Regions from separate parts of the Nocardia sp. 348MFTsu5.1 genome, predicted to be linked through region 1. Evidence: riboswitches for the same ligand, from Rfam matches in the RefSeq annotation. Region 1 holds a riboswitch; each other region holds the start of a gene.
What was found. Region 1 has a riboswitch for S-adenosylmethionine ahead of H290_RS0106780 (aminotransferase class V-fold PLP-dependent enzyme). Riboswitches for the same ligand answer to the same signal wherever they lie in the genome.

Region 1 (4,640 bases):
TCATGCAGGTATTGCGGCCGGCGGAGGACCGTCTGACGGACCAGGCGCGGGTGACCCACGCCGTCAACGACTATTACACGGCGCAGAACGCGATCAACTACGCGAGCTACCGCGCCGTTTTCTGTTCCGCCGAACTCGATTCCGCCGACTTCCCGACCCAGGAGGAGTTCACCTCCGAGAACCGCGACGCGCGTGATGCCGACGGCAAGATCGAGGTGAGCAACATCTCGGAGACCGTCGTCAACGGCGATCGGGCCACTGCCAACGTTCACTGGTACCGGGAACACAAGAGCGAAACCAAGATCACCCCTATCGTTCTGGTCAACGAGAACGGCAATTGGAAGGTGTGCGCATGAGCTACGCAGGCGACCTGACCCCGCAAGAGGCCTGGAAGATCCTGACCGAGGATCCGACGTCGGTGCTGGTGGACTGTCGAACCCAGGCCGAGTGGAGCTACGTGGGCGTGCCGGACCTGTCCGGAGTCTCCAAGAAGACGGTCTTCATCGAGTGGGTCAGCTTCCCTGACGGTGCCCGCAATACTGACTTCGTCGGGCAGCTGCGCGAAGCGGGGGTCTCCGACGATCAGCAGGTGGTTTTTCTGTGTCGCTCGGGCCAGCGCTCGATCGGTGCCGCCGAGGCCGCGACCGCAGACGGGGTCGCCAAGGCATACAACGTTCTCGACGGATTCGAGGGTGCCATCGACCCCGCCGGACATCGCGGTGCGGTCGGATGGAAGGCAACCGGCCTGCCATGGCGCCAATCGTGACCACAATCACATTCACAATCAGGATCAACACCGCGCTATGGAGGATCAGTTGAACGCCAACCTGCCCGAGGGGCTTTCGCCCGACACCCTCGCCGTGCGTGGGGGACTCATGCGGTCCGGCTTCGAGGAGACCTCGGAAGCCATGTACCTGACCTCGGGGTACGTGTACTCGTCCGCGGCCGCCGCGGAGCGCGCGTTCACCGGCGAAGATGAACGATTCGTCTACTCCCGGTACGGCAACCCGACCGTCGCCATGTTCCAGGAGCGACTCCGTCAGCTCGAGGGCGCGGAGGCATGCTTTGCCACGGCCAGCGGTATGGCAGCGGTATTCGTGGCACTCGGGGCCCTGCTCAAGGCCGGTGACCGGCTCGTCGCCGCACGCAGCCTGTTCGGTTCGTGCTTTGTGGTGTGCAACGAGATCCTTCCGCGCTGGGGCGTCGAGACCGTCTTCGTCGACGGCGAAGACCTCGAGCAGTGGGAACAGGCACTGTCGAAGCCGACCGACGCGGTGTTCTTCGAGACCCCGTCCAACCCGATGCAGACCCTGGTCGACGTGGAGCGCGTCTGCGAACTCGCACACGCGGCCGGTGCGAAAGTGGTGCTGGACAACGTCTTTGCCACCCCGCTGCTCCAGAGTGGACTCGAACTCGGTGCCGATGTGATCGTGTACTCGGGCACCAAGCACATCGATGGACAGGGCCGTGTGATGGGCGGAGCGGTACTCGGTACCAAGGAGTACATCGACGGACCGGTGCAGACGCTGATGCGGCACACCGGGCCGGCGTTGAGTCCGTTCAACGCCTGGACGCTGCTCAAGGGCCTCGAGACGATGCGGCTGCGGGTGGACCATTCGACCGCCTCGGCTCTGCGCATCGCCGAGTTCCTGGAAGCCGATTCTCGGGTTGCCTCGGTGAGGTATTCGTTCCTGGAATCACATCCACAGCACGAACTTGCAAAGAAGCAGATGTCGGGCGCCGGCACCGTGGTGACGTTCGAACTCGCCGACAACGGTCCGGTATCCGGCAAGGCCCGCGCATTCGAATTGCTCGACGGACTGAAGATCGTCGACATCTCGAACAATCTCGGGGACTCGAAGTCGTTGATCACCCACCCGGCCACGACGACCCATCGCGCGATGGGGCCCGAAGGCCGGGCGGCGATCGGTTTGTCCGATTCGCTGGTGCGTCTGTCGGTGGGACTAGAAGGTGTCGACGATCTGTTGAAGGATTTGGATCAGGCCCTCTAACCGGGCATAGAAATGCCCGCCGAACGCTGGCCGGGCAGGAGAGATTGGAGCGCACATGCTTCACTCTCTCGCTGATTGGGTCATCTCGATCGTGCAGTCGACACCGCCCTGGGCGGTGTATCTCGTCGTGTTCGGGGTGGTCTACGGGGAGGCCGCGCTGCTCCTCGGGCTGGTGTTGCCCGGTGAGACCGTCATGCTGGCCGGTTCGGTGGCAGCGGCCATCGGCGACACCAACATCGGCTGGCTGATCGTCGGTGCCTGCGTTGCGGCGGTCATGGGGGACTCGACGGGCTACTGGTTCGGGCGCCGATCCGGTAGCCGCATCACCGGGTCCCGATTCGGTGGCTGGGTCGGGGAGGAACGCTGGGCACGCGCCGAGGCACTCATCCGCGACGGTGGGGTCGCCACGGTCGTCGGAGCGCGCTGGATCGGATACGTCCGCACGGTCACCCCGTTCGTGGCCGGGATGAGCCAGATGCCCACCCGCCAATATCTCTTCGCAAACGTCGTCGGCGGCGTTTTCTGGGTGATCGTCGTGTGTGTGACCGGTTATGCACTCGGTGAGACGGTCGGTGCGAATCTGCTGTTCTATCTGGCGCTCGCCGCCGGTGTCTCGCTGGCCGGCTACTTCGGCTTTCGGTGGTGGAGGAACCGGAACAGATCACAAAACACCGCTGCCAGCACGGATTAACATTCATGCCGCGTTTAAAAGGCTTGATAGTTGACATGGAAATCAGCGGCCCGGCAATGTGGTTGTAGGTGATGAGTGTCAGCGACAAGCCCCGGCTTGCTGACCGGCAACCCTCCTTTCGCGGCGGGGTGCTCCGGGTGACAACCTGGCCGCGGTCTGTTCGGACGGCGGCAAGCGCGGACTCCCCAGAGTCCTGTTCCGAAGGGATGGCGGGTGACAAGCACCTCCACCAGTGATTTCAGGGAAGAAATCGCGCGATTTGTGAAGGCCCGCCCGACCGACCGGGTTCTTTTCGCGGCCGATTACCCCGAGGCCGTCGCACTGGTCGCCGCCGCGGCGCCCGGCGAAATCCTGACCCTCGATCTGACTGCCGACCTCGCCACCACTGCAGCCCCTTCTCGCCGCGTGGTGCCCGCGCAGATCGATCTGACGACCACCCTGGCCGCCGTGGACAGCGAACTCGCACGCCGGCCGGCGGCCCTCGTGATCGTGCCTGCGGTGGCACCGGCCACCGGTGAGGTATTGCCGCTGCCTGCGTTGGCCGCGATCGCTCATCGTCGCGGTGCGCGCCTCCTGGTCGACGGCAGTGACATCGTCTCCCGGCGCGCAGTCAATCTCACCAGCCACGGCATCGACTACCTGGTGTTGTCCGGACCGTCCGCGGCCGGACCGGCCGTTGTCGTCGGTCGTTCCGACTGGCTCGCGGAAAGTGACGACGCCGCGCCCGAGATCAACATCGTCCTTCCACCCCGGCAGCTGGTCTCCGACCTCGGCTACGAATGGGTCGGGCTCCATGAGCAGGCCTGCTCCGACTGGCTCGATGCCGAGATCGATCGGCTTCCCGGAATCCGCCGGTTGCACCTGTGGACAGATGCCCGCGACCGAGTGGGCATCGCCTCGCTGGCCGTGTCGGGCCATCGCCGGCCCGTCGTCCTCCGCTGGGATGCCGGAACCGGCATCGACGAGCTCGCCAGGCAACTGAACTCACTCGCAGAGAACGTTTTTGAGCAGGAGAAGTCATGACCGAAAACCGACGCGCCCAAGCTCCCCGAACGCGTCCGGAGCTGCTGGTTGCCATTGACGGCGACGACCATCCGCTCGCCTGGAGTGGGCCCCGTCCGACCGAGGCACCGAGTTCGGTGGTCCGCCGGATCCGCCAGCCGGAACTGAGGGGTGGCATCAAGGAACGCGCTGCGCTGCGTGCCGGCTGGCAGGAACTGGGCGACGATCCCGCCGACCTGGTGGTGGCGTTGGAGATCGACGTGGTGATCGCCGACGATGCGGCCACCGCTCGCGCCGAGCTCCTGCGTCTGGGGGAGTCGCGGTTCGGTGACACCGTTCGCTATGTGGGCACTGCCAATGGCCTGCTCACGCTGATCCTCGACATCTACGCCGCAGAGGTCGCAGACGCGGTCATCCTGCGTCCCCTGGATCAGGGACAGGGCGCAGGCTCGGCCCAGCTCATCGCCGAGAAGGTGCTGCCCGGACTGCTCGAACGGGCCGCCGCAGCCTGATTCCCCCCGCCACGCCGCATCCGGGGCGTGGCAGGGGTGGGCGCATCAGCTCTCGCCGTTCTCCCAGCGATCGATGATCTCGGCCCGGGCGCTCTCGGTCAATGAACCGTAGAGCCGTAGCCGGGCCATGCCTCCGTCCGGGAAGATGTCGAGGCGCGCCTCGGTCATCGGCCGATCGGTCTCGACCAGGAACCGGTGGCGGGTGTCGGGCTGCAGTGGCGAGCGCCCCAAGACCTCGAACCATTCACCGTCGTCGCCGTCGCGGCCACGAATCATCGCTGACCCCGGCGCATTGCCGAGGAAGTAGCTGGTGTCGAGTTCGGCCAGGCCGATCGTCGACTCGCCGGCCAATTTCACCTGGACCCAGTCATTTCCGTCATCGCGGCGGCGGGAGGTCTCCCAGCCTTCGCCCATCGTGCGGGC
Region 2 (4,640 bases), on a different contig from region 1:
GGGAAGTCCGAGAGGCGCCGGGTCCCGGTCCTGGCGGCGGCGGCGTCGTGACGGACCAGCGTCACCCAGAGCCGGACATCGGCCAGGGTCACGTTGTCGCCCAGCAGGAATCGGCTGTCGGCCAATCGGCTGTCGAGTTCGGAGTACGCCCCGAACACCGTGGTTGCCGCTTCTTCGGCGGCCGGACCGGTGCCGGTGGCGACGTTGGCGGTGCTGTTGACGGTGGCACGCAACCACGCCTCCAGCTCGTCGATCTGCGCACGCAGGTTCTCCGGGTAGAGGTCGAACTCGCTGGTGACCTGACCTCGGAACTGCGTCGCGAGATCGGCGTCGAGCGTGTCGAACGTGTTGCTCACCACCTGCTTGGTGGTGCGGTCCCACAGGGTCGGAACCGAAACGTGGCCGTCGAAGCCGGGTTCGGTCGCGTTGTAGGCATCGCGCAGCAGCGTGAAGCCGTTGACCGGGTCGGGGCCGGTACTTTCACGGAAGCCCCAGCCGCGGGCGTCGCGACCACCGGCGACGTAGCTGACACTCACCAGATCGGACAGGCCCGCCAATTCGATCACGAGCGTGACGCGCTGCGCCCAGGGGCAGAACCACCCGGAATAGACGTGATAGCGCCCGGATTCGGCCGGATAGGGCGTGGAACCGTCATCGCTGATGCGACCCGTGAATCGGTACACGGGGCGGGTGTCGTCCGGCGCGCGAGTGATCGTGTACTCGCCGTAGGTTTCGGTATCGACTGGACTGGCGTAGTTCGACATGTTCAAACAACCTTCTCTGCGGAGTGGGAACGGAACGAAAACAGTGCGGGCGCGTCCTTGTCGACGGTGAGGTCGGCGAGGAGGCGGCCGATGGCCGGGACGAACTTGAAGCCGTGCCCGGAGAATCCGGCCGCGACAACAACCGGACCGGACCGGTCGATGACAAAGTTGGAGTCGGGTGTGGTGGCGTACGTGCAGCTGATCGGGGTCAGAGCGTCGGCGTCCACGCCCGGCACCCAGCGCCGGACGTAGTCCTGTAGGGCCGCGAGTTGCCGTGGTTCGGCCGTGAAATCGCGGCGATCGGGGTCGACAATTGGACCGGTTCCGTGGAAGCCGACCTTGACACCTTCGGCACCTGAGGACAATCCGTACACGCCACCGAACTCGGGTGCATCGGGTCCATCCGGATCGTGCAGGATTCCGAAGCTGGGCCAACTGGCGTCCGGATCGCGCGGTACAAAGTGTGCGGGCTGCTCCTGGGTGACGGTGATCGCGGGCAGTGGCGCGATGCCGGTCAACAGCTTTGATGCCCATGCGCCGGCCGCGACGACCACCCGGCGAGCCACATACTCGTGATCGTCGGTGCGGACGAAGACCGAATTGTCGTCCCTGACGTCGATGGATATCACCCGCGATTCGTGTCGGACTTCTGCTCCACCAGCGGCCGCGCTGCGCTGCAGTGCGTGCACGGCATCGTCGGCATGCAGTCGACCGCTGTTGGGGTAGTACAACGCGCGGCCGGCGAAGGTGATTCCGGGCCAACGCTGCGCGGCCTCGGCGGCATCGAGCCACTGATGGGGGAGCCCCAGTTCGGCGAGGGTGCCGGCGATGCCGGCGAGGTGAGTGGCCGCGCCCTGGTCGACGCCGCCGGTGACCGTGAGCAGGTCAGACCCCGACTCGTGCTCGAGTTCCGTCCAGAGCCTTTCGGCCTCGCGGGCCAACTCGACGTAGGTGCGGTCCGCGTACGACGTACGGAAGATCCGCGAAGCGCCGTGCGATGCCCCGTTTGTGTGGCCCGGTGAAAAGCGTTCCAGCAGAACGGTCTCCACGCCACGGCGGGCAAGTTGCCAGGCTGCGGCCGAACCCATCGCACCGCCACCGACCACCACGGTGTCGACACGTGTCGCGCTCATGCGGATCGGCCTGCTCTCTTGTTCGTGCGGCGCTTCGAGGAAGCCGCCGCTTGGAGTTCGAAACGTCGACGAGTGGCCGACCGAGAAATACGAGCGGCCGGGGAGAGGGCATGCTCGGGCTCTGAACTTCAACTGTTGACAGAACGATACTCACGGGTCGGCTTAAAGCCGATGACTGAGTGGGGTTTCGATCACCGGGAAGTTAATTGATTCGTATCTGGACTTGAGCCGGGAAAGTCTGTTAGCGTCAGCGTCGGTCATGAGTGCCAGCGCATAGCCCCGGCTTGCTGGTCAGCAACCCTCCTTCGCGGCGGGGTGCTCCGGGTGAGGACCTGGCCTGTTCGATCCCGAGCAGGCAAGCGCGGACCCCACACGTCCGAGTTGTCGAACTGCCGTATCGGCAGGTTCGTTCCTCAGTGCGTGCGGTATCCCTGACACCGGAAGAGGTGTGAGATATGAGCACTACAACACTTGATCATTCCGTCAAAGCCCTTGCTGCGATTGAGGGTTCGGACACACAGGCACCGCTGAGGGACGGCTCGACCACTCGATACGTCAACTTCGACTACGCGGCGAGTGCGCCGGCATTGTGCAGCGTCGTCGAGAGGATCTCGCAGCTGCTGCAGACCTATTCGAGCGTCCACCGGGGTGCCGGATACGCATCCCAGGTGACCACCAAGGCCTACGAAACCGCCCGAGGGCAGGTTGCGGACTTTGTTGGTGCCGGCAACGAGCACTGTCTGATCTTCACGCGGAACACCACCGACTCCCTGAACCTGCTGGCTCGTTGTGTGCCGGGAAAGGTGGTGGTGCTCGACCTGGAGCACCACTCAAACCTGTTGCCGTGGAATGACGTTCATGTCGTCCGTGGCGCGAATACGTTGGCCGCGACGATCAGTCGGGTGGAGACCGCGCTCAAAGACACCCGCGCAGTCCTGCTCGCGGTCACCGGCGCGTCCAACGTCACCGGTGAGATCTTGCCGATCGGTGAGCTGGCGGAGATCGCGCACCGCCACGGTGCCCGGATCGCAGTCGACGGTGCGCAATTGGTTCCGCACCGCCGGGTCGACATCACCGCCACCGGAATCGACTACCTCGCATTCTCGGGGCACAAGACCTACGCACCATTCGGGTCCGGAGTACTTGTCGGACTTCGGGATTGGCTGGATGCGGCAGATCCGTACCTGGCCGGTGGCGGTGCGGTGCTCAACGTGACCGCTGACGACGTGAAGTGGGCGCCCGCGCCGGCCCGCCATGAAGGCGGCTCGCCCAACGTCCTGGGAGCGGCAGCGCTTGCCGCCGCGTGCGTCGAAATCGAGTCCCTCGGGGATGCTGTGGTTTCCCATGAGGCAACGCTCACAGAGCAATTGCGCGATGGACTGTCCGAGATCCCCGGCGTGCACACGCTGAAGATCTTCGCCGACAGCACCGATGCCGTCGGCGTGGTCAGCTTTGTTGTCGACGGTCATCAGGCCGCCGAGGTCGCGGCCCACCTGTCGGCGGAATACGGCATCGGTGTGCGCGACGGGCGATTCTGCGCGCACCCGCTCCTGGACCGGCTGGGCCACGGATCAGGTGCTGTGCGGGCAAGTCTGGGCCTCGGCTCGAGTTCTGCCGACGTGGACCTTCTCCTGGCGGCCCTTCGCGCTCTGTGACTATCTGAGCGGCACACCCAGCGCCATGAGGGCGGTGTCGTCTTCCAGTCCGGCGCCGAAACTGTCGAGCAACGCGTTAAAATCCTTGACGATCTGCTCGGCGGAGGTCGGCGCGTGCGCCGCCGCGAACTCGAGCAGTGCGCCGTTGTCGTCGTACCTCTCCGGGCCTGGTCCGATCCTCGCCTCGGTCAGTCCGTCGGTGTAGAGCAAGAGCGTGTCACCGGGTGCCAGGTGAACGTGTGTCGAGACGAACTTGGGATCGTGGAGGATACCGACGAGTTGCCCGCCCTCGGTACTCAGATATTGGGCTTCGCCGGCGGCGGTGAGCAACAGGGCCGGCGGATGTCCTCCGCTCGCGAGTTCGACATCGAATCCGTTGTCGCGGCGGGTGAGCACACCGAATATCACTGTGCAGAAACGCGGGTCGTCCTCGTGGTGATTCTCGTGCAGCACGGTGTGCAGGTTGTGCAGAACAGCAATCGGATCGTCGTTGTACACGGCGGCGGCGCGCAGCGTGTAGCGGGTCAGCGAGGTCACCGCTGCTGCACTGGCTCCTTTTCCACACACGTCACCGAGGAAGAAACCGGACTTGCGATCCGACAGGGCGAACATGTCGTAGAAATCGCCGCCGACGTCATAAATTGATGCCGCGTGATAGTAGGCCGCTGCGTCCATGCCTTCCGGAGGCAGGAGCGAGGGCGGGAGCAGTGAGCGCTGCAGGGTCGTGGCGAGCACCTCCACTCGCGCACGTTCCTGTTCGGCGTGACGACGTGCCTCGAGCAACTGTTTCTCGTACTCGCGCCGGTCACGTGCATCCTGAACCGTGATGCGGATGAGCGCGGCGGTTCCGTCCGCACCGGCCTTCACGTTCGCGGTGACGAAAACCGGTAGCCGGCGACCGTCTGCCGCGACGAGATCGACGGTGATTCCGCTCAGTACGCCCTCGAGCTGTACCAGTGGCGCGAAGTGGGTTTCGTAGTGAATCCGGCCACCGGCGGTGAGCAGATCGGTGACAGGTCTGCCCAGCAGGGACTGTCGGTCATACCCCAGCCACGTCGTGAGGGTGGTGTTGATCTTCGCGATGCGCC
Region 3 (4,640 bases), on a different contig from region 1:
GTCCGCCGAGCCCGCCGATCGTGACGCCGGCGGCAAAGAACGCGAAGATCGGGATCGCGATGCCGGCAGAGATGGGCCTGATTCGATGTTCGAAATGTTCGGCCAGCCCGATTCCGGCTTCGGGTCCGCCGGCTTCCTTACTCCGAAGCACGGGAACCGTGAGGCCGAGAAGGACGCCGGCGACGGTGGCGTGGATCCCGGACTCGTGGACGAACACCCACGTCAGGACTGCGAGTGGGATGAGGAGCCACCAGGCCCGGATTCGGCGCTGAACGCAGATCGCAAACAGCACCAGCGGTACGGCGGCGAGCGCGAGGGCGCCGAGTTTGATGTCGTCGCTGTAGAAGAGTGCGATCACGGTGATGGCGAGGAGGTCGTCGACCACCGCAAGCGTGAGCAGGAACGTCCGCAGTGCCGCGGGCAGATGGGTGGAGATGACCGCCAGGACGGCAACGGCGAACGCGATGTCGGTGGCGGTGGGGATGGCCCAACCCTGGGTGGCGCCATCACCGACGTGTGCGGTGATTGCCACAAAGATCAATGCGGGCGCGATCATTCCGCCGACCGCCGCGGCTATCGGGAGAGCTGCGCGACTCGGATCGCGCAGGTCGCCGGCAACAAACTCGCGTTTGAGTTCGAGACCGACCACAAAGAAGAAGATCGCCAGCAATCCGTCGGCTGCCCAGGTGGCCAGCGACAAGTCCAGGTGCACACCCAATGCGTCGGTGCCGACATGGAACTCGCTGAGGGAAGTGTAGGAATCCGCCCACGCAGAGTTGGCCCAGATCAACGCAACGACGGTGGCAACCAGCAGTATCGCGCCGCCGATTGTCTCCTTCCGGAGAATGTCGGCGATGCGCGACGTCTCCGACCAGGATCCATGAGAGAACAGCGGCGTCCGAGGCTTCTGCTCTGGGTTTTGCTGATCGTGTGGCACTGTGTGGAGTCCTGACGTTGGCGTGAACAATACAAACACGCGCGCGCCCCGGTGATCGAGTTCAACGCACCGCCGACCAGCCTTTCCGGCGCGCCGAGATTTACCTTATCGCGGTGGATGTGTCGTGTACGTCGCGAGAATCGCCGCGCGATGACGCAGACTGGTGCGCATGTCGCAGGAAGATCTGAAACGTTCATCCCTGTTCAGCTGGACGACGGTCGGCAGCGGAGACGTTGTCTCGCCGCAGGAACGGTTGACGTGGCCCCGCACCGTCGGCATCGGTTTGCAACACGTCGTGGCGATGTTCGGTGCGACCTTCCTCGTTCCGGTGCTCACCGGATTCCCGCCGGCGACGACGCTGCTGTTCTCCGGCATCGGCACGATTCTGTTCTTGCTGATCACCCGCAACGAGTTGCCGAGCTACCTCGGTTCGAGTTTTGCGATCATCGCCCCGGTACTCGCCGCGACGGCCTCGGACGGGCACGCGTCGGCGCTGGGCGGCATCGTGATGGTCGGTGCGGTACTGATCGTCATCGGTGTGGTGGTGCACTTCGCCGGCACCGGCTGGATCCACGCGCTGATGCCGCCGATCGTGACCGGAACCATCGTCGCTCTGATCGGTTTGAACCTGGCTCCGACGGCGAAGACGAACTACGAGCAGGACGCGGTCACGGCCACGTTGGTGTTGGTGTTGCTGATCGCATCGTTGGTGTTGTTCAAGGGTTTGCTCGGACGTCTCGCGATCTTCACCAGCGTTGTCATCGGCTATCTGTTCGCACTGGTCCGCGACAAGGTTGATACCGACCCCATCGGTGCCGCCGATTGGATTGGCCTGCCCGACTTCCAGTCACCGTCGTTCAACCTCTCGGTGCTGCCGATGTTCTTGCCGGTGGTGCTGGTTCTGGTGGTCGAGAACATCGGGCACGTGAAGTCGATCAACACCATGACCGGCATCAACTACGACCACAAGATCGGCCGGGCATTGGCGGCCGACGGCATCGCCACGATGCTGGCCGGCAGCGGTGGTGGTTCTGCCACGACGACGTACGCCGAGAACATCGGTGTCATGGCGGCCACCAAGGTCTATTCGACCGCCGCCTACTGGGTGGCCGGTATCGCGGCTGTACTGCTGGGTCTGTCGCCGAAGGTGGGGGCGGTCATCGCATCGGTCCCGCCGGGAGTTCTCGGCGGTGTCACCACGGCGCTCTACGGCCTTGTGGGGATCCTGGGTGTGCATATCTGGGTGACCAACAAAGTGGACTTCTCCAAGCCCGTCAACCAATTCACCGCAGCCATCGCGCTGGTGATCGGTATCGCCGACTTCTCGTGGACCATCGGCGATTTGAGCTTCAGCGGAATCTCCCTCGGAGCAATCGCGGCACTGCTGATCTACCACGTCATGCGCGTGGTCGGCGGCTGGCGCGGGACTGTTGTGGTGGACACGGAGGACGTGGAGTAGTTGGCTCGCACCTCGCTGCGCCCATATGTACGGGGTGTCCTGCAAGGTCAAAATCACGGTGATTCCAAACGGAAAGCGTAGTGTCACAACACAAATCGTTTGCCGCTACTTGACGGCTGGTCTGTCGAGCGCATAGATTCCTCCTGACCATCCAGAGCGACCGAGAGACTTGGCTCTTCGACGTCGCAGCAACCCCGTCCCACGACGTGTGGGTGCTACCGCCAAGACCGATGGAGGAACGATTATGGATCGCGCTTTGTGGCGACGTTTGCACGTCGACCTGTGTCGAGCGGGCACCTGCGTCTGTACGCAGGTCTGACACACCACATCCACACACATTTTCTCTGCCCTATTGGAAGGCTTCTTCAGCGATGCTCGCTGCCCGCACACACCGGTGGTTACGGTGACCCAGATAGTTACCCGCCCCACTCCCGACGCCTCGGTCGAGGTGGATGACGTCGACCTCGTCATCGCACGTACGTGGCATCCGTGGCGTTGGATCATCGCGATTGCCGTGCTGGTCGTCGTCGCCCAGTTCTTGCACGGATTCGCGACCAACCCGGGCTGGGATTGGAGTACGTTCGCGCAGTACTTCACTGCGCCGTCCGTGATGCATGCACTGTGGCTGACCATCCAGCTGACCTTCTGGGGATCCCTGCTGGGATTCGCGATCGGCATCGCGCTGGCTGCGGCGAGACTGTCGAATAATCCAGTGCTGCAGGTGATTGCCTGGTTCTACATCTGGGCATTCCGGTCCATTCCGCTGATCGTCCAGTTGCTGTTCTGGTTCAACATCGCGTACCTCTATCAGACTCTTTCGGTAGGAGTTCCCTTCGGGCCGGGCTTCTTCGAGTTCAACGTCAACAATGCGATCAGTGGTTCGACTGCCGCCATCATCGGTCTGGCGTTGCATCAGGCAGCGTATTCGGCGGAGATCATCCGGGCCGGCATCATCTCGGTGGACCAGGGACAACTCGAAGCCGCTGCAGCGCTTGGTATTCCGAAGCGCCGCGAGTTCTTCAAGATCATCCTGCCGCAGGCGATGCGCGGCATCCTCCCGAACGCCGCGAACGAGGTCATCAGCTTGTTCAAGGGCACCTCGATCGTGTCGGTCATGGCGATCGCTGAGCTCTTCTACCAGGTGCAGGTCATTTACGGGCGCAGCGGACGCGTCGTGCCGCTGCTCATGGTCGCCACTGTCTGGTACATCGTCTTCACGTCGATCCTGTCGATTGTGCAGTTCTACGTGGAGCGGCATTATGCCAAGGGTGCGGTGCGCAACATTCCGTTGACTCCGATCCAGAAGGTCCGAAAGAGATTCTCGGACATCAACTTCGCGCCGCGCGGGGCGACCCGATGACCGAGCCGGTGGAGAAGTCGCAGTATGCGGTCGAGGTCAGGGGAGTTCGCAAGTCCTATGGTCCTCTCGAGGTCCTGAAGGGCATCGACCTGGTCGTGCGTCCGGGTGAGGTCACCGCGATCATCGGGCCTTCAGGATCAGGAAAGTCGACGCTCCTGCGCGTCCTCAACCATCTGGAAAAGGTCGACCACGGCATCGTCCGTGTCGACGGTGACCTGGTGGGGTACAAGCGTAAGGGCAACAAGCTGCACGAGCTGAGCAACAAGGAAATTCTGCAACAGCGCTCGCGGATCGGCTTTGTGTTCCAGAACTTCAACCTGTTTCCGCATCTGACCGTGCTGGAGAATGTCATCGAGGCACCGATTTCAGCGCAGCGGCGCAAGCGGTCGGACGTCGAGCCTGAGGTACGGGCATTGCTCGAACGCGTCGGCGTCGCAGACAAGGCGCACGACTACCCGCGCAGGCTCTCAGGTGGGCAGCAGCAGCGCGTTGCCATCGCCCGGGCACTTGCACTGCGGCCCAAAGTAATTCTGTTCGACGAGCCGACATCTGCGCTCGATCCTGAACTTGTCGGCGAAGTCCTCGAGGTCATTCGAGGGCTCGCACGTGACGGTGCAACGCTTGTCATCGTGACCCACGAAGTGGGTTTCGCACGCGAGATCGCCGACACGGTGGTGTTCATGGACGGCGGCGTCATCGTCGAACAGGGAACCCCGTCGGAGATCATCGATTCCCCGAGGGAAGAACGCACCAAAGCGTTTCTCGCACACGTCCTCTGATCCATCTCAATTTCAACAAGCAAGGAACAAACATGCCCAAAACAAGCCGGCGACTCGCGTTTGTCGCGTCCGCGTTGGTCGCGCTCGCACTGACAGCCACTGCGT
Region 4 (4,640 bases), on a different contig from region 1:
ACGGCCGCAGACCCCACTCGAATGGTGGAGGTCGCGGCAGCGATCTGCCCGACGACCACGGTCGGTGACGAACTCGCGACCGCCACAAAGTGGTGCTCGGCCAGCCAGTATCTGGAGTAACCCCACAACTCGGCGTGCTGGGCGAGGTCCACCGAGTTCTTCAACGCCGTCGCCGCATCCGATCCTTCGCTGATCGGCGAGAGGTCGAGTATCGACAGCGGCACTCGTGAGGACGCGGAAGTCGACGTGGTCATGTCGGGACCGCTACCCGGGCGGGCGCATTGATGGGCCGGCTCGGGATCTCCCGCCGCAGAACCGGTGCGATCTCACTCTGGAATAACTCGAGCGAATCGCGGTGTTGTGCGTCGGTGAGCCCGCTGGCGTCGGCGTGCAGGTGCATCACTTCGTGCCCGAACTTCTCGTGATAGCGCAGCACCTTGTCGATCACCTGTTGCGGACTGCCCAGCAACAACGAACTCCGTTCGATCGCGTCCTCGAGAGTCGGGAAGACAAGTGGCAGCCCGAAAGACCCGATTCGCGCGACCGTGGCGTCGAAAAGCGGACGGTAGGTGTTGATCGCGTCCTGCGAGTTCTTGGTCGCATAGAAACCGGCCGAGCCGGCGCCGACGAGGGCCGCCGCCGGATCGTGGCCATAGGCCGCCCAGCGCTCCCGGTAATAATCGATCAGCTCCGCGTAGGGCTCGATCGGGTTGGTGACGTTGGCCGAGAACAGCGGATCACCGTAAGACGCTGCGAGATCTACTGATTCGCGACTGGTCGCGCTGCCGTGCCAGATCCGGATCTGCTTCTGCAGCGGCCGGGGCAATGCCTCGGCCTCGGTCAGCGATGGGCGGTACTTCCCCTCCCACGTGACGGTGTCGTTCTCCCACAACTGCCGGAAGAGCTCGTATCCCTCACGATTCCGATCCCACTGATCGGCCTCGGTGACATGGAACAGCTTGGCCTGCGCGGCGCCGTTACCTTTGCCGATCATCAGCTGCAGGCGCCCACCCGAGAGGTTGTCCAGCGTCGAGTAGTCCTCGAACGCCCGGACCGGATCGAGCAGGCTCAAGGTCGTCACGGCAGTGAACAGAGCTATCGACGACGTGCGCGCCGCGATGTTGCTCAGCACCACCGGCGGCGACGACGAGATGAACGGCCGCTCGTGCCGCTCGCCGACACCGAAGCCGTCGAAGCCGAGTTCCTCGGCGAGGACAGCATTGTCAACCACTTCCCGCAGCCGTTCCGACGGACTGATCGTCACGCCGGTTACGGGATGGGGGGTGTGGGTGATCAGACTGATCAATAAGAATTTCACCCAAACTCCTGAACTGAGAACACAGCACACAACCTTCATCGGTCCCGGCGGTAGCACCCTCACCCGCCGAAGCGGGGGGTTGCTGCGATGTCAGCGAGCCGGGTCTCTCAATCGCTCCTGATGATGCTTCTCGACATTAAGCGCACTCCCGAAAACGGTCAAACAGCGAATTCGCCTGCAGTGCAGACTCTGTGACGGACTCCGTGGTCGACGTACACAACAAGGTTTCAATCAGGCGGAATTTTAATCGGCGCCTTGACCGTCGAGCATGCGTTCCCGCATCTCTTCGAACACCCGGCCGATCACCGAGACGTCTCGCGGGCTGAGCAGGTCGAACATCGTCTTCCGCACCTCGGCCACGTGACCGGGACTGACGGCTGCCAGCTTGTCGGTGCCGTCTTCGGTCAGCTCGGCCATCATCCCGCGCTTGTCGTCCTCACATTCCACCCGCCGCACCCATCCGGCCGTGACCAGCCGCCCGATCGCCCGGGTCGCGCCTCCGCGCGTGGTCGTCATGGCGTCGGCCAGCTCGCGCATCCGCAGACGTCCGCCGGGCGCCTCGGACAGGATCACCAGAATCTCGAAGTCCGTGAAGGACATGTCGGCGTCGCGGGTGAGCTGCTGGTCGAGCGTCCGCAGCAGCAGGCGCGTGGCGTCGAGGTAGGCGCGCCAGGCGTGATGTTCGGCGTCGCTGAGCCATCGGGTGTCGTCCACCTGACGAGCATATCCAAAGTGGTTGACAAAACAACTACCTGGGTTTAGATTCAAGTCGTTGACAAAGCAACTAGTTTGATCGGGACCCGGGAGACGCAGCGAAGCGGAACTCGACCAATTAGCAGGAAGGCAGACCATGACCACTGCAGCCGAAGAACAGCGTTCGCAGGATTTCGCACAGCAACGCGACCGCATCCGTTCCGAGCACCTCAAGCCGGCATCGACACGGCCTGCCTCCTCCGCCAGGGGCCTGCACCACACAGCTCTTGTCAGCAGCGACGTCGAGCAGACCGTGCGGTTTTATCAGGGCATCCTGGAGTTCCCCCTTACCGAGCTCATCGAGAACCGCGACTACCCCGGTTCATCGCACTTCTTCTTCGACATCGGCAACGGAAACCTGCTGGCGTTCTTCGACTTCCCCGGTCTCGACGTCGGGCCGTACCAGGAAGTCCTCGGCGGTCTCCATCATGTCGCCATCAGTGTCGAGCCCACGCGATGGGAAGCACTGCGCACCAAGCTGATCGACGCCGGCGTGGAACTCGCCGAACACAGCGAGGTGTCGCTCTACTTCCGCGACCCCGACGGCGCACGCATCGAATTGATCGCCGATCCACTCGGTGAGATGTACGGCAATCACGTCCTCTGATTCTTCAGTCCCCGAAAGGCCCTTCGCGATGACTTCAGCGACCACGTCCGCACAGTTCGACGTCCGCCGGGCCGAGGGCCGGTTCAAGACCAACGCCGGCTGGCTCGACTCCAAACACTCCTTCTCCTTCGGCCATCACTACGACCAGGCCAACACCCACCACGGTGTCCTGATGGTCAACAACGACGACATCGTCCTCCCGGGCGAGGGTTTCGACACCCACCCGCACCGGGACATGGAGATCATCACCTGGGTTCTGCAGGGCTCCCTGGTGCATCAGGACTCCATGGGCCACAACGGCGTCATCTACCCGGGCCTGGCGCAGCGGATGAGCGCCGGCACCGGGATCAGGCATTCGGAGAAGAACGACTCGTGGCGCCTCGACACCGTCTCGGGCACCGCTGCCGAAAAGCATGACGAACCGGTCCACTTCATCCAGATGTGGGTTGTCCCCGACGAGTCCGGCATCACGCCCGGCTACGAGCAACTCGAGATCGACAACGAACTGCTCTCCGGTGGGCTGGTTCCGGTTGCCACCGGGATGCCGGAGTACATCGACCATTCCGCCATCCGGATCAAGAACAAGTACGCGGCGATGCACGTCGCGCGCATGCAACCGGGACAGGTTCCGGTGACGTTGCCGGACGCTCCCATGCTCCACGTCTTCGTTCCGCGCGGCGAGGTGTTCATGGAGGGGGTCGGTGAACTCCGCGAAGGTGACGCGGTTCGCGTCAACGGTGGTGGCGGGCAGCAACTGACCGCCGGCACCGACGCCGAGGTCATCGTGTGGGAAATGCATGCAGCGATAGCGGCCTGACACCCACGGGCCATAGGCTCAGACCTGATGACAAACTTCACCTACACCGGGCTGCCGTCGCGGATCGTATTCGGGAGCGGCACACTCGGGGCTGTCGGCGACGAAGTCAGCAGACTCGGTGGCAATCGGGTTCTGCTCCTCGCCGGACCACGGCTCGAAACCCTGGCCGCCGACCTGACCGCCCAGTTGGGCACTCGGGTCGTGGCCCGCTTCGACGGCGCCGCCATGCACACACCGTTGGAGGTCACCACCCGCGCGATGGAACTGGCCGAAGCCAGTGCTGTCGATTGCGTGGTCGCGATCGGAGGCGGTTCGGCCACCGGGTTGTCGAAGGCGCTGGCGGTTCGCGGCGGATACGACCAGATCATCGTTCCGACAACGTATGCCGGGTCCGAGGTCACACCCGTCCTCGGAGAAACCGTCGACGGGGTCAAGACCACCCGCAGTTCGGCAGACATCCTGCCCGAGACCGTCATCTATGACGTCGATCTGACCCTCGATCTACCGGCCGCGATCACACTCACCAGCTCGATCAATGCCCTGGCGCATGCGGTCGAGGCGCTGTATTCGGCAGAGCGCAATCCGGTCACCGACCTGATGGCGCTCGAAGCCGTCGCGAGTATCAGCCGCGCACTCCCCCGCGTGATGGCGGACCTCCACAATACCGATGCCCGAGCCGACCTCCTGCGTGCGGCATGGCTGGCCGGCAGTTGCCTCGGAACCGTTGGAATGGGTCTGCACCACAAGCTCTGCCACACTCTGGGCGGCAGCTTCGGCCTGCCACATGCTCCGACACATACCGTCGTGCTGCCCCATGCCATGGCCTACAACGCGCCCGCCGCTGCGAGCGCGATCGAGCGTATCTCCGATGCCATGGGCGTGCCCGACGCGGCTGCCGGTGTCTACGACCTCGTGGCCTCGCTCGGCGGACCGGTGTCGCTGGCCGAATTGGGATTCGATACCGAATCCATCCCTCGCGCATGCGAATTGGCCAACGCCAAGCCATATCCGAACCCTCGCCCGGTCACCCGGACCGGCATCGGCAAGCTCCTCACCGATGCCACCTCCGGAATCCGTCCGACTGCCAACTCCTGATCCTCGGGATCTACCATGCAGTCATGGGGTCTCTCGGTGAACGATTCGAA

Region 2: another riboswitch for S-adenosylmethionine. It lies ahead of H290_RS0102815 (aminotransferase class V-fold PLP-dependent enzyme); the one in region 1 lies ahead of H290_RS0106780 (aminotransferase class V-fold PLP-dependent enzyme).
Region 3: another riboswitch for S-adenosylmethionine. It lies ahead of H290_RS0120045 (amino acid ABC transporter permease); the one in region 1 lies ahead of H290_RS0106780 (aminotransferase class V-fold PLP-dependent enzyme).
Region 4: another riboswitch for S-adenosylmethionine. It lies ahead of H290_RS0119935 (LLM class flavin-dependent oxidoreductase); the one in region 1 lies ahead of H290_RS0106780 (aminotransferase class V-fold PLP-dependent enzyme).

Annotation. Positions count from the first base shown of each region.
Region 1 covers NZ_KB911511.1:77,609-82,248, reverse strand. The annotation lists gene H290_RS27990 (DUF4878 domain-containing protein) at 1-356, shown strand, start outside; gene H290_RS0106795 (rhodanese-like domain-containing protein) at 353-766, shown strand; gene H290_RS0106790 (O-succinylhomoserine sulfhydrylase) at 804-2,012, shown strand; gene H290_RS0106785 (DedA family protein) at 2,068-2,703, shown strand; SAM riboswitch class IV at 2,771-2,886, shown strand; gene H290_RS0106780 (aminotransferase class V-fold PLP-dependent enzyme) at 2,917-3,726, shown strand; gene H290_RS0106775 (hypothetical protein) at 3,723-4,217, shown strand; gene alc (allantoicase) at 4,263-4,640, opposite strand, start outside.
Region 2 covers NZ_KB911509.1:593,133-597,772, reverse strand. The annotation lists gene H290_RS0102825 (glutathione S-transferase C-terminal domain-containing protein) at 1-764, opposite strand, end outside; gene solA (N-methyl-L-tryptophan oxidase) at 767-1,897, opposite strand; SAM riboswitch class IV at 2,153-2,265, shown strand; gene H290_RS0102815 (aminotransferase class V-fold PLP-dependent enzyme) at 2,353-3,552, shown strand; gene H290_RS0102810 (SpoIIE family protein phosphatase) at 3,553-4,640, opposite strand, start outside.
Region 3 covers NZ_KB911519.1:140,626-145,265, reverse strand. The annotation lists gene nhaA (Na+/H+ antiporter NhaA) at 1-937, opposite strand, end outside; gene H290_RS0120050 (uracil-xanthine permease family protein) at 1,107-2,396, shown strand; SAM riboswitch class I at 2,541-2,633, shown strand; gene H290_RS0120045 (amino acid ABC transporter permease) at 2,791-3,756, shown strand; gene H290_RS0120040 (amino acid ABC transporter ATP-binding protein) at 3,753-4,535, shown strand; gene H290_RS0120035 (ABC transporter substrate-binding protein) at 4,568-4,640, shown strand, end outside.
Region 4 covers NZ_KB911519.1:119,452-124,091, forward strand. The annotation lists gene H290_RS0119930 (LLM class flavin-dependent oxidoreductase) at 1-254, opposite strand, end outside; gene H290_RS0119935 (LLM class flavin-dependent oxidoreductase) at 251-1,318, opposite strand; SAM riboswitch class I at 1,351-1,445, opposite strand; gene H290_RS0119940 (MarR family winged helix-turn-helix transcriptional regulator) at 1,562-2,032, opposite strand; gene H290_RS0119945 (VOC family protein) at 2,169-2,678, shown strand; gene H290_RS0119950 (pirin-like bicupin family protein) at 2,707-3,495, shown strand; gene H290_RS0119955 (maleylacetate reductase) at 3,523-4,590, shown strand; gene sigJ (RNA polymerase sigma factor SigJ) at 4,614-4,640, shown strand, end outside.